One region of the Metabacillus sp. KJ11-3 genome, then DNA from elsewhere that is predicted to be linked to it. Evidence: riboswitches for the same ligand, from Rfam matches in the RefSeq annotation. Region 1 holds a riboswitch; the other holds the start of a gene.

Evidence for each region. A riboswitch is a leader RNA that binds a small molecule or an ion and turns the genes downstream of it on or off. The one in region 1 is predicted to bind cyclic di-GMP.
Region 2: it holds a riboswitch for cyclic di-GMP, as region 1 does, so the genes downstream of both, AC0L8O_RS24705 (hypothetical protein) here and AC0L8O_RS05985 (anti-repressor SinI family protein) in region 1, are expected to answer to the same signal.

Annotation. Positions count from the first base shown of each region.
Region 1 is NZ_CM147865.1:1,152,485-1,160,096, reverse strand. Features, by position in the region: partial or broken gene AC0L8O_RS05995 (DEAD/DEAH box helicase) at 283-1,969, shown strand; gene AC0L8O_RS05990 (YqhG family protein) at 1,985-2,785, shown strand; cyclic di-GMP riboswitch class I at 3,107-3,191, shown strand; gene AC0L8O_RS05985 (anti-repressor SinI family protein) at 3,225-3,374, shown strand; gene AC0L8O_RS05980 (helix-turn-helix domain-containing protein) at 3,476-3,811, shown strand; gene AC0L8O_RS05975 (hypothetical protein) at 3,982-4,191, opposite strand; gene AC0L8O_RS05970 (DUF5658 family protein) at 4,440-4,580, opposite strand; gene AC0L8O_RS05965 (class I SAM-dependent methyltransferase) at 4,865-5,641, opposite strand; gene AC0L8O_RS05960 (ABC transporter ATP-binding protein) at 5,775-7,571, opposite strand.
Region 2 is NZ_CM147865.1:4,999,641-5,007,252, reverse strand. Features, by position in the region: gene AC0L8O_RS24715 (hypothetical protein) at 1-714, opposite strand, end outside; gene AC0L8O_RS24710 (N-acetylmuramoyl-L-alanine amidase) at 1,065-2,630, opposite strand; cyclic di-GMP riboswitch class I at 2,832-2,920, shown strand; gene AC0L8O_RS24705 (hypothetical protein) at 3,042-4,544, shown strand; gene AC0L8O_RS24700 (hypothetical protein) at 4,700-6,994, shown strand; gene AC0L8O_RS24695 (5'-nucleotidase C-terminal domain-containing protein) at 7,162-7,612, opposite strand, start outside.

The sequences.
Region 1 (7,612 bases):
AAACTTGAATTATGACATTTGACATTTTAAACATTTGCATTTCATAGCGAATGAAAGCGTTAAGCTGACTGAAAGATATGAAAATGATGAACTTTCTTACTAACATCCTACCATGTGAGCAGACTTTCGACAATCATTTTTTATCTTAACATTAAAATTATTTTCAAGTTAAATGTTCGGTTTTTATCGATTAAATTATATTTTTATATTGTTTTTCACATATTACAAGAAAAATCGTGAACATTCTAAATAAGTAATTATCACGAAAGGACTGTCTTTACAATGAATATAAAGACGAACTTCGATTCTTCCTGGCAGAATGGGTTTCTAGAAAAATTAGAAAATGATGGTCCGTGGGCAAATTGGGAGCTGTACAAGCTTGCCTATGAAGTACAAAAAAATACACAAGTACCATCATTTGAAGGTTTACAAGCTCCAAAGCACTTGCCACACTTTACACCCCTACCTCATCAGTTGGAGGTAGCACAACGAGTAGTGGAAAACATGAATGGAAAAGCGATCCTTGCTGATGAAGTTGGTTTAGGGAAAACAATTGAAGCAGGTCTCATTTTAAAAGAATATATGATTCGGGGACTGGTCAAAAAAGTACTCATTCTCGTCCCGGCATCACTTGTTTCACAATGGGCCCGTGAATTAAATGAAAAATTTTTTATCCCTGCGGTAGAACAAAAGAAAAGCTATGTGTGGGAAGCATGTGATGTTGTTGTTTCGTCTATTGATACAGCTAAAAGAAGCCCACACCGAGACATTGTCTATAACCAGAACTATGATTTAGTCATTATTGATGAGGCACACAAGCTAAAAAATAATAAAACAAAAAACTATGAATTTGTTCAAAATTTAAAGAAGAAATATTGTTTACTATTAACAGCAACACCTGTTCAGAATAGAGTAGAAGAAATTTTCAACTTAGTATCTTTATTAAAGCCGGGTCATCTAGGGAACGAAGCCTATTTTTCAGATGTTTTTTCTGCGAAGGAGCGTTCAATCGAAGACCATGAGCAATTACGTGAGCTCATTAATAAGGTTATGATCCGAAATCGACGCGGTGACACAGGTATTGATTGGCCAAAGCGTAATGTTGAAACAGTACCGATTGAATTTTCTGAAACGGAACAACATCTATATGACACAATCACTGCTCTAAAGTCATCTTCACAATATGCTGCAAATACCTTCTCTATCATGACCCTACAGCGGGAAGCCTTGCAGTAGCCGCGAAGCTGTCTATATGACGTTAAAAAAAATGCTTGATCGGCCCGATGAAGAGGAACCAGCCCTCGCTAATGAAGTGATCAAAGATATTATGATGGCCATTGACGGTGTTACTCAAAACTCGAAAGCATTAAAGGTAGTAGAGTTGATTAAGCAACTGGATGATAAAGTCATTATTTTCACCGAATATCGTGCAACACAATTTTATTTACAGTGGTTTCTTCAGCAGCACGGCATTACGTCTGTTCCTTTTCGTGGCGGCTTTAAAAGAGGAAAAAAAGATTGGATGAAGGAACTCTTTAAAAATCGTGTTCAGGTACTAATTGCAACAGAAGCCGGTGGTGAAGGAATCAACCTTCAATTTTGTCATAATATTATCAATTATGATTTACCATGGAACCCAATGCGATTAGAACAACGAATTGGCCGTATTCACCGTTTAGGACAAGAACAAGACGTTAACATATACAATATGGCAACCAAAAACACGGTTGAAGAACATATATTAACTCTTTTATATGACAAAATACATTTATTTGAAAAAGTCATTGGTGACCTTGATGAAATTCTCACTCGATTAGAAATAAAAAACTTTGAAGAACATATACAAGACATTATGTATCATTCAAAAAATGACAGAGAAATGAAAATTAAAATGGAGAATTTAACATCTATTCTTGATTATGCACAAGCTTCACAAGAACAACGTAAAGCAGCAAGCGGAGATAAGTAGAAAGGCGGCTAAAGTATGCAGCAAGAGCAAATTCATCACTTTTTAGAAAGTTTTTTCACATCCAACTCCTGTGAAGTTCTTGAAAACAAAGAAGGATATATAACCGTACAACTTACAATTGAAATGGATAAGCTGTTAATGAACAGACCTTTTTACTGGCATTACCTTGAAAAAACAAACGGGGTCCCAAACCCAATGAAGCTTACGCTCATCACAGACCAGAATCGTGCACCAAAAGACCTGAAAGGTGAGGTTATGCATTTTGGAGCCCCTCGCCTTCACCAAATTTTTCAATCAACAAAAGAGTTAGGAAGCTATATCAGACTTTTTGAGTACGTCAAACCACATGGAGGAAATGTTCCCCTCCACCCCTGGATCGGAGTCAATATTATGGTTTCCTATCAATGTGATATGAAGAAAGATCAACTCTATTCCATCGGGTTACACTTAGTAAGTGGAGTGCTAGTCGAAAACTTCCAAGAAAAACTAGAAAATTTGGACTTAACACCAAAAATTCCAGACCTTTGCTTTACCATGACACCACTCATAAAGCCGCAAAGCGGGTTAAAACGGATTGAACAATTCATTTTACAAGATATTCACAATCATGATCATACCTGGGCAGACAAAGCACGGGAAAGATGGAACAAAGATTTAGAACTATTAAATCATTTTTACGAAGATCTTGAAGAAAAACCCGAATGCTACGAAGTTGAAAAACAAGCATTACAAGAATTGTATGAACCACAAATTCATATTTCCATTCAAAATGGCGGCATCTTTTATTTGACTCCCGGAGGAATTTTAAACTCCTAAGTAATGATACAAGTTACTTAGGAGAAACCCAAATGATGAAAAAAGAATTTTCGTTCGACAAAATTAATTTTTATCATTTCTTAACTTTATTAATTTTTTGTAAATCCCACCTAGGAAAAACCTATAAAAACTATCCTTCACTCTTACATTTGTAAATTCATTGTAAAAATTACAGATAAATGAAAAAAATTTATTTCGTCGACAAAGTTCTGCAGACAATGATAACAGTTCTTTTTTATAATAGACATTGTCAATAGTTAAATAGTTATACATAAATGAAGGACCTTAGAAATATACTATTAACAATTGATGCCAACTTAATCAGTACAAAGGCAAACCTATTGAAAAGTAGGGACGCAAAGTCACGGGTCTTCAGGTTGACAACTAAGACGGCTGGGCTGCCTGAAATACAGATTAGTATTTTAGGAGGAAAAGAATAATGAGAATAATTGAAGGAATCACACACGATGGGCAGCTAGATCAAGAATGGGTTGAGCTCATACTAGAAGCACTTGAACTAGGAATCAGTGTAGAGGAGATAAAAGAGTTCTTATCCAAAAAGTCAAATGCCGTTTTAAAATCATCATAATAGTATTAAGTGATTGTAAATTTTTTTGTTTTTGTGTTCTGCATATAAAACAAACCCTTCTTTATATGTTATAATGGCTTCATTAAGGAAGGTGACTTGACGTGATTGGTCCGAGAATAAAAAAATATCGCACACAAAAAAATCTATCACTGTCTGAACTAGCAGAACGAGCAGGAGTCGCAAAATCCTACCTAAGTTCGATTGAGCGAAATCTCCAGTCAAATCCTTCTGTGCAATTTTTAGAAAAGGTCTCATCTGTTCTTGGTGTATCAGTAAACACTCTTCTAAATGAACAAAACGCAACCGATCCAGAAGAGCTCGATTTAGAATGGACAAAACTGGTACAGGATGCAATGAAATCAGGTGTATCAAAGGAACAGTTTAAAGAGTTTTTGGAATTTAATAAGTGGAGATTACAGAATGAAAATGATAAATAAAGCATGATCGGCAGCTTTGATGGCTGCTGGTTGTGCTTTTTGTTTTGTGTATAATTTCACAGTTTATCCTATCATCTTTATTTCGCGGAAATATAACATAGTTACAGTGGATTTCTAAGAGATCAAATGGCGCGAATAATAATTTCCTGTTATCCATTTTCAAATTATCTTTAAACTTTGTAAGAGATCGTTGATTTGGGGCTTAATATGGAATCGTTTAGCTTTTGATAGTTATTGAATTGGGATATTTTATTTCCATTACTAGCAACAATTGCTTTCATATTGGTTAAGTCGTGACTACATGTTGGACATAACCAATCCCCAACTCGGCAACTGCTATAAGAGAAATGATAACAGCGATTACAAAGTTTTTTGTACATTGGTAACTCTCCTATCTAATTCGAATATATATTCGTTATAACGAACAATTGATTTTAAAAGCCACTCTACATACACTCTTCTTAGATAATGTTATTAAACGAAGTAATTATCCAATAAGCATGTAAGAACATCAAAAAAGTATAAATAGAAGCTCCTATAAATGAGATTGTTTTTATTCCAACATTATCAGGGATTTTTTGATAGTAGCAAAGTGTAACAAGCAGAATTGATAAAAAAGTTTTAATTATTATAAAAAAACTGGTTCTGCTTCATAAATTATTCTCATTAATACATTGGCTTCCTCAATAAGATTTAGTTTGAGACCGATGTACGTGAGAATACCGTCTACAAAATTAAGCCCTGATAAATAATAGCAAATTCTTATCACAAAGTTATCTCCTTTGTCTTTATATAAAGAACATTACATATTATCTTCTTCTCTCTATTACTCAAAAAGTCTATTCCCTTTTCTAATTTAAAACGATTATCTCGGTGTTCAAAAATTGAAAGGCAAAAAATATAATTGCATGACTACTTCCTAAACCAGCACTCATATATTTATTCGTAATTTTATATTGCCATAGATCTTTCTGAGGAAACAATTCACTGCGTTCATATAAACTTTAGGGAGGAATAGTGCACCGAAATATTTACTAATATACTAAAAAACAGCTATTTCTGTGTTCTAATAAAAATACTATTTTGTGGTAATGGATTTTTTACTAATTGACTATTTTTATCAAAAACTGGTGATACATAATCACCCTGGGTATAATTACCCAATCCATTATACTTAAATGCTACCGATGTATCCCTAAAAGAATATTGAGTGTAATGCACTGTCAATAATCCTTTTTCTTTTATTAACCCATTTAGTTCAATAACCTGCTTTTCAAACTTTTCAAATGGATAAATCTTTTTAATAGAACTGATGCCTTTTGCTGCAATGTAATGTGGCTTTCTCTGCAAAACTGCCATACAAAAAACAGCATCAAATGGTCCATGTTTTTGAATTTCACTATAACTGGAATGTACAAACGTAATCTTATCATCTACTGGAAGCTTTCTACATATTGCAATACTACGCTTGTTAATATCTGCTCCTACAATGTGAGCATTTGGAAAATAACTACGTAGAGTTAAAACTTCTTCACCGGTTGAGCATCCAAAAGAAAGTATCTTTAAGTCTTTTTGGTTGCCAAAATAGTCTCTACATGCTGAAAAAATTTTAGGATATCGATCCATACACGTTAGAGGTGTTGTTTGATGCACATTTTTAGAATCTAATACCTGCAATAGAAGAATGGAACGAAATTCGGTATCGCCAAAAAATCTTTTTATGTTTTTGGCTGCATTCCAACCAAAAGACAGGGTTGTTATACAAAACTTTATAATTGGATTCTTAGATGACTTATATTCTTTTACTACATGCTTTGCAGCTCCAATCATTTGTAAAACCACCTTTCGTATTATCTTACTCATTACCCTGGATTTAGCCCTTTCAATTGAATAATAATTAGTCCTAAAAAACTATTTTAATATTATAATTCATGATTTTAGAGTTTATTAAGATCTTGTGAATCTATCCGATTACTTCTAGTTGTTTTCCTAACAACTTTCCAAAAACATTTTCCTTATCCTTTGCAAGTTCATGAAAATCACCTTTTTGAAGAATTCTACCTTCCTCCAACACTATTACTTGGTCAGCATTACGAATCGTTGATAATCGATGTGCAATAACAATAATTGTCATTTTTCCTTTTAGGCGTTCAATTGCTTCTTGAACTTTCGCTTCATTTTCGGTATCCAAAGCGCTTGTCGCTTCATCTAAAATTAGAACAGATGGTTGACGTAATATCGCACGTGCTAATACAATTCTTTGACGTTCTCCACCAGAAAGCCTTATCCCTCTGTCTCCAATCAAGGTATCAAGTCCGTTTGGTAACTTTTTCACAAAATCTACTGCTGCAAATTCTAGTGCTCCCCATAATTCATCTTCACTTGCATTCTCTTTGACTATAAGTAAATTGTCTCTAATGCTTCCATTAAAAAGATAAGGATCTTGTGGAACATATCCAATAGATTTTCTAAATGTTAGTAAGTTATTTTTTGTAAGTGGTAACCCATCAACCAAGACCTCACCTTTTTCGGGTTTAATAAGTCCCATAATCAAATCTATTAAAGTACTCTTTCCTGAGCCCGAATGACCGACAATTGCTGTCATACGGTTAGCAGGAATTTCCATTGTTATATTATCTAGGGTATATCCTAAAGATTCATGTTGATAACGAAAAGTTACATGTTGACACTCGATACCAGCATTTATTACTTTGGGATTTATACTTTCATTATGTACTGTTTTAATTTCCTGCGAACTCTTAGAGTCATTTAACCAGTCATACAATAACCTAAATGACGGCAACAATGTACTAATGCTCTGGAGACTTGATTGTATACTAGAGATTTTAGGCCATAACCTTGAAAAAATGATTAATATAAGCGTAAAATCAGTTGGAGTTGCTTTAAACAGCACTATTGAGAAATAAAGAAAGATAGCAATTAAACACCCAGAGACGACTTTATAGATAACCTGCGTAAGAGTATTTAAACTAGTATATTCAATACCAATTTTTTCAATTCTCAAACATAAATCTCGAAACCACTTACTATGAGTGTTTTCTAAGGAATTACTTTTAATCTCTTTAATCCCATTAAAATGATTTGTGATCGTAGCATAATACTCTTCAGATATTTTGGTCGTTTCCTGTCCAATTTTATTGGACTTTTTGACAAAACCTCGTGAAAAGAATGCAAGTATTGCACCAAACCCCAATATAGTAATGGTTAATGAAGGTGAAAGCCATAACGCTATAATAATTTGTATAAAAGAAAAAATCAAAGTAGACAGAAGTTGTTGTATTACATTTATACCGCTTAAGACTCGGGTAGTTTCTAAAGTCAAAAGGTTAATAATATCTGATCTTCTTTTTTTTAGGAAAAACTCCCAATTTGAATCAAGAAGTTGTGTATAAACTTGCTCTCTAAGTTTTCTTATATATGATTGTTGGATTTTAGTAATATTAATTAGTGTTTTCCTCTGAAAAACACTGTGTAAAGTTATATAAAGAATAAATATAGTTAAACTTATAGATAAACTAAGTTGAAAAGGGAATTGTTGTAATTGATTTGTTACCCAAACAATTATTGGTGGATCATTTTGGTTTGTACTAATAAGACCAGTTAAACTAATTAGTGGGATAACCATAAATATTCCAATACTTTCCGTTAAGCTTAAGACAATGTTTGAATTAAAATTAAAATATAACTTTCTTCCAGCGGTTGAATGCATATCTTTTACAAAATATAAAATGACCCTCATAAAAACCCTCCTTAAGATACACCTCCATCTAACTTATACTC
Region 2 (7,612 bases), 1.3 Mb from region 1:
TTTATTTCCCGCTTCTTTTATATCTACTGATCTTTTTTCCAGACGTTCTAACACAGCAAGTTGTTCTTCAACTTCACTAAATTTATCATTACTTACAAGTACTTCAATTTCTTTTAATAAGTTATAACGAGATACCTCATATATAATGGTTTCTCTTACAATTTTTGCAGGCGTTATAACTAACTCATTTGCAATTTTCCGGTTATCACTGCCATACATTTTCCCAATAGCTCTCTCTGTTTTTCTTATTTCAGCAGATAGCTTGTTATATTTATTGACAGTCTCATCATTCATCATTTGTTTTTCAATATCTTTCTTTAATTCTGCTTGTAATTCTTCTAAACTACCTCTTAATTTTGTTAAGTCTATAACTCTAGCAACACGTAATCTAATTTCTTCAGCTGACTTTAACTTTGCTTCTAACTTATTTTTATTAGATACCTGAGATGACGAAAGAATAGATTGGGCCTTTTGAATTGATTCTTTTGCTTGATTGTATTTTGTCATATTTTCTTTAGACAAAGCAAAATCATTATCTTGAGATATAACATAGAGAGATTTTAGAGAATTCGCTAATTTAAATGCACTATTAACTGCTTCCTCCACATTTGCTTGTGAAGCAGCCTGAGCAGGTGTTACCGCAACTACGGCACTAGCAGCCATCATTAAGGATGTCGTTTGTACTATACGCTTCTTTTTCTTATTATTTTTCAAGATTCTCTACCTCTTCCAATTTATTTAATAGCAAAAATATTCTAGTACAAATTACACAAAATGTAAACTTCGGAATTTTTATGAAAATTTTATATCAATATTTTAATATACTTAATTCATTGGGAAATATCTATTTAAAGAACTTTTTTATAGGTAATTTATTATCTCAACATATCATTTGTTCCAAAAAAGAAAATATTACCAATAAAACTAAATACCTACTTGGTATGAGTCCAAATTACCTATTACAATTAAATTATTCTATCTTCCGTCTTTTAGAAAAAGCTTTATAACATTAAAAAAACCCAGCTATTATGCTGGGCTCTTTTAGTGACATGCACTCCATCTATCTACTTATAATAATCCAAAACTCCAAGTAATATAGCTTCTGCTGCATTATCTCGGAATTGGCTTGTCTTTAACTTTGCCGCTTCAGCTTCATTCGAGATAAAACCAAGCTCAGCTAGTACGCTCGGCATCGTCGTATATTTAATAACGTAGAATCCAGCATCTTTCACTCCACGGTTTTTCGTTCCAAGCTTTTCAATTAGTCTCTTTTGGATTTTCTCAGCTAACCTTTCACTATTGGCACTTTGGTACTTATCATTCCAATACGTTTCTGTACCACTGGCTGATCCGCTAGTTGCTGCATTAACATGCAAGCTTATGAATATATCCGCCTTAGCATTATTTGCTAGTGTTGCTCGTTCTTGCAGTTCCAAAAATGTATCATTATTTCTTGTCATGATAACCTTCGCACCTTCGGCTTCAAGCAATGTTTGAACCTTTAATCCAACATCAAGTACAATATCCTTTTCTTTCAGACCAAAACCTATCGCACCTGAATCTTTACCACCGTGACCGGGGTCAATTGCAATGACTTTCCCTGCTAATAAAGAACTACCACCTTGTTCTGTCGATCCTAGAATCAAATAATTTTTGTGAACATAACAATCTTTATTATTGATCTTAGTTTTTGCCCAATCTCCCACAATTTCATAAACCGTTATAACGTCACCATTATTCAGTTTACCTACAATATCTGAATTCACCGTCGGTTCTGAACGAACATTTAAAGAACTGGCTGTTACAACAGCTTGAATCGGAGAAGTACTAGTGCCTCCCGAGCCTTTTGCTGTATCATAATTTTTTTTGTAGGTTGTTTCCATTTTAACCAACGTTTGATTAATTGAACTCGGTAAACTAGCATAACCACCAGTTTGTTTAATCTCAATGGCACGTTTTTTCAGTCTGCTTAAAACACCAAAATTCGTATTTGCTTCTGTCAACTGTTTTTTTTGAATTTGTGAATTAATTGTATTTAGTAATCGATAATGTGAAACCTCATAAATGACACGTTCTTTTGCGATCTTGGAAGGAGTTATGTAGTAATCCAATAATACTCTGCGAGTAGCAGGACCATAAACCTTACCAATTGTCTCTTCTACTTTTCTGATCTTAGTTGAATACCTGTCATACAAGCTATCGACCTGACTAATGCTGCCTTTCTTAATTGCTGCCTCAAACTCTGTTAAATACTGGCGGAGAATAGCACCATGTTTCGCGCTGTCAATAAAATACGCAGCACGAAGACGTAATTCCTTTGCCTTATTAAGTCTTTCTTGTAAGTTACTTTTTCTTGAATCACTCAAAGAGTTAATCGATTGTTGAGCCTTATCGATCGATGCTTTTGTTTGATTATATTGCTTTGAGAATGTTGAAGAAACACCAATACCCTTTGAAGACTTAATAAGGTAATACGGCTCAAGACTTTCCGCTTCTTTTACTGCCTCGTTTACTTGCTTCTCTACTTGTTGATAAGTTGCTGCTGCCGATACGTTTGATGGTGTAAAACAGCAAAGTGCAATGAACAAGATTGAAAGATATGTAGCGAGACTGATTAACTTATTCTTCATCAATAATGCTCCTAGTTTTTTATTTTAGTAAAATCTTCCTTAATACATTCTACTAAAAAACCAGCACTTTGTAATATGTATTTACAACAAAACACAAAGTCTTTTTACCTATTTTTCATCCATTTTCAAATTATTTTCCAAATATTATTTTATTTTTCCAGTAAAGTAGTATAATAGTCTCATGCAACTTCCAACAAAATACTATGCAAAAGGCAAACCTATTGAAAACTAGGGACGCAAAGCCGTGAGTCTAAGGTAGAAATATCTGCTACGATCGTCAGGTTACCATAGAAAGGATGCACTATGGCTAAATTCTGTCATAGTGTTTTTTTATCTATAAAAGGGGGATCGATAAGGTCTTAACAAGATTAACTTTTTCTTTACATCATAGAATACAGGAGGTACTTATTTTTGAAAATCAAATTATTAAAAAGTTTAGCACTTCTATCTATTTTATTTTTTATTAGCTTTATACAATTTGGTATGCAAGCTGAAGCGGCAGAGGCTAATCTGCCTTTTAATGTAGAAACAACCGGAACGTTAACCGAACAAACCAAGAAAAACACGTATACAATGAATGTCAAAGAAGCTGGGCGAATTTCTTTTGACATGATTTCTTATGTTGATTCAAGAGCATATATTAGATTATATGATTCACAAAACAACGAAATATTTGACCATTATATTGACGGGAGCTCTTCTACTCCTGGGAAGTATTCCCATTGGGAAGATGTAGAACCTGGCTTATACTACGTAGAAGTCTATAATGCTAGTTCATATACAAAGCACGTAGGATCATACAAAATCAAGACAGGCTTTAAATCGGCAGGAATGAATGAGATTGAACCAAACAACGGAACAGTCGAAGCACAAACCCTAGCTTTTAACCAGTCTATTAATGGATTCTTATCATGGAATAATAAAGTTGATTTCTACAAGATTACTGTCCCTAATTCTGGTCAAGTTACCTTTGATCTGTCTTCTTATGTGGATACTAGAGCATATATTTCACTTATTGATAACAATAATGAAGAAATATTTAACTATTACATGGATGGAAGCTCAATAAATCCAGCAAAATTTATCCATTCAGAAGACCTGAATAAAGGCACATATTTTGTAAAGATATACAATGCTAGTTCATATACTCGTCATACTGGAACTTATAAATTTAAAACAAGCTTCACTTCAGCTGGTAGTACCGAATCAGAACCAAATAATGGAATTATCGAAGCTGAATCAATCGCATATAATAAAACAAAAACAGGTTTTCTTACATGGAATGATAAAGTCGATGTGTATAAACTTAACGTAAGTGTACCTGGTAAAGTAGGAATTGATTTATCCACCTATGTCGATTCTAGAGTTTATATTGAATTACTAAATAATAATAATGTTTCACTTTTTGATAACTATGTTGATGGAAGCTCTATTACTCCAGGTAAGTATAAAAACTCGATTGAATTGGAAACAGGCATTTATTATTTAAGAGTGTATAATGCTAGTTCATACACTAAAAATACAGGTAAATACCAACTAACTGTCACACCGCCACCAAATAAACACATCGGACGAGTATTAATTCGCAGTAAAGAACAATATTTATACAGCCCGACTGGAGCTAAGTCCCGCAAGCTAAGACAAAATGAAGGACTTCGCATTTATAAAGTCCTAAATGACCGCTACGATGTTGGCGGAGGCTACTATGTGAAGAAAACAAAAGTAAATTTATTTTATACGGGTCATGTCTGGAGTAAAAGATATGATATGAAAGTTTATAAGCCTGATGGTTCATTCTTTAAATATTTTGATCCGAAAGAACCTGTTCGAGTTTATGGCTACAGCAATGGACGATATGATGTAGGTAATGGATATTTTGTTAAAGTAAATGATGATGTACAATTTGATCGTTAATAACCACAAAAAGCTCTGTAGAGTATTTTCTCTATAGAGTTTTTTCTTCGGTTAATGACAGACATCAATCCTATTCCATCTTCTACAAGTTGAATCTCTACTAAAACAATTGGTAGGATATAGTGATAATACTCTGAACGAAAGGAAGTACTTTGTTGAAACAGCTTAGAAATTTCATCACTGTAACAGCTTTAATCATTATTATTTCTTTAACTCAAAAAGCAAATGCTGAAATGCCAAGAGGGTATTCTGCTGCCGAACGGGAGGGACAAAAGTTACATCAAGAGCTTCAAACTTACAATAAGGTAATCACTAGCGGAGACCTTCATAAATTAAATAATCTTTATAATCAATTTACCACGCAGTTGAAAGCAACTGAGTTGAAAATAGGTCAAGTATCCGGATCTTCTAATCGAACTCACTTGAATAATAAATATGTTCGTCCTGCAAAGATTGCTGTAGAGAGAACAATTTATGAGGTATCTCAAGTACGTCTTCTGCACTCTATTGAACGTTCAATTAATCAAAAACAATTAGAGAAAGCAGAAAACGATACGGCCAAGTTAGGTAGATTAATAAAACGTGCTGAGGAAATTAAAAATATCGGTGGTTATCAAGGTTTACCTAAGACTGTAAACCAATATTTAAGAGAAAACGAAGCCCTTGTACAGGGAAAACTGCTTACCGAACGAATCGCTGAGTATAATGACAATATTTCAACATCAAATTTGAAACAACTTAACATTTTATATGATAACTTTACAAAACAAATTAAAATAACAGAACAAAAAATCGGACAAGTATCGGGTTCACGAAATCGGACCAACCTAAATAATACCTATATTAGACCAGCTAAAGTTGCTAAGGAAAGAACAATTTTTGAAGTTTCACAGCTTAGATTGCTCTCTTCAATTGAAACCGATATTCAAACAACAACCAAAACATTCACAAGTGATTTTGCTGCCCTCGATCGATTAGTAAATCGGGGCAAGGAAATTAAATCATCCGGAAACTACCAACAGCTACCTGAAGAAATTCCCGCTACTCTAGAAGGTAAAAGATATTATCTAAGCTATCTCTATCATGAAGCAACGAATACATTAGATCCTAATAACCCTGAACATACATTCCCTCGATTAGCAGAGCTAAAACTAAAATGGAATGCATTAAGTGAGGACAGTAAAAAGGAAATCGTAATGAAGGATGCGTGGACATTACAATCGGATACCAAATATCCAGGATATCTCCCAAAGCACTTAGGTTTCCTCTACCATCTAACAGGTGATTCACAATATAAAGAAATGGTGAAAGACAACATCTCTCTCCTGAAAACCTACTATCTTAAAAATGGACAGCTTCAATCACCAGAGTACCAACAAACCGGCTGGTGGTACCGAGATCCGTTTGCCCGGGATCTTAACGGCCTTTATGAGGCCTATAAATACACAGAACTTCCTGAGATCATCGAATTTATCGATAAACAGGCAGCTCTTTGGATGTCAAGAGTACCGCGTCAGAGCAATAATGGATACAGTATATATCCTTATGGCATCTCTGATGAAGGAAAAGTCGGTTCTGTTGAAATCAACCCTAACCAAAATATCCAGGTAGCTACATTGTTTTCGAATTTATATTGGGAACCTGAATCAATATTTTATAAAAATCCCCTGTTAAAAGACATTGTCTTTAATGAAGTGAATGCTGTGCTTTCCTTACAAAAGGAAAATGGCTCTCTTCCACTAAGGCAGCAATTGCCACTTGTAGAGGATACAAACTACGGCGGTTATACAGGTAATATGCTCTATCAACTGGCACAGATATGGGGAAATCCATCCTGGATAGAAAGTACAATTGAATTAGGAAACTGGTTATTCCATGAATATCCCATAAATCACCCATGGAACACACCTGAGGATGCCCCTAATTATCACTTTGATCGAATAAGCAGTTTTAACTTAATAAGTAGAGTTCTGTTATTTTATGCCTCAGGTATTCCAGAACGAGATGTTGACAACTGGTTAAAATTCTCTGAAGATCGCTTTCCTCAAGAGGACTTGTATTTGCTTGAAAGGTGGTACTTTTACAGATCAATTCCAAGAGAGTATTTAAGTAAGAACATAAACATCGTCAATCAACTTCCTCCAGGAATATATAGTGAAGCTATTACATCTAATAACACGTCAATACGAATAGTTGGTGAAACAATCGTCAACGCGACAGTAACAGTAACCAATTCTCTAACGAATGAAACGGTTTCTAAATTTAACGTGCATGGTGATCAACATCAAGCTACCTTCCTATCAAAAGGAGAATATCAAATTTCGATAGAAGCAACTGAGGCAAATGGAAAAACGACACGTACAAGTGAAAAATTTTCACTTAATCAGGATTTAACATATTCTATTAACGTGATGTTGTTTGATCAAAATAACCTCTTTTATCAAAAATAAACAACCGCGAAAACAGGTAACTCTCGTTGCCTGTTTTTTTATCTAAATATAAAGTTCGGACGGAGCCCAAGTCATCCGTTTGGTGGCACTACAAAAAAACAAGCCCCTCCTCTTGGAGAACTCAGGCTTGCTTTGATGATCTTCGAGCAGTGATAGACACCACTAATTTACTCTGCTATATCCTTAATACGTCCTTCTATGATCGGCTCAACTTTCACAAGCCCGGCAACATAATCTCTTAAATTCTCCCAATCAGACAAACCTAAGTCTGTTACACGACCTTCTGCGTATGCCTTAGCAAAGATTGAATAGCCATCCCCACCTTTTGCTGTGAAGGCATTTGTTGCGATAGAATACTCTTTTGCCGGATTAAGTGCAGTGTATTGACCTTCAGTTTCTTCTACTTCTACTGAAACGATTCGCTCACCTGCAGGCTTCTTGCTGTCATATGTGAACTTCATGCCTGATACGTGCAAGAATCCACCGCTTTCTTTTGGTGTTTGACTTACGCTGTGCTCAAGAGCCTCTAAAATTTCTGCTCCAGTTAGATTCATTGTCGCTAGAGTATTTCCAAATGGTAAAACAGTTAGTACATCACCATACGTAATTTCTCCTGCA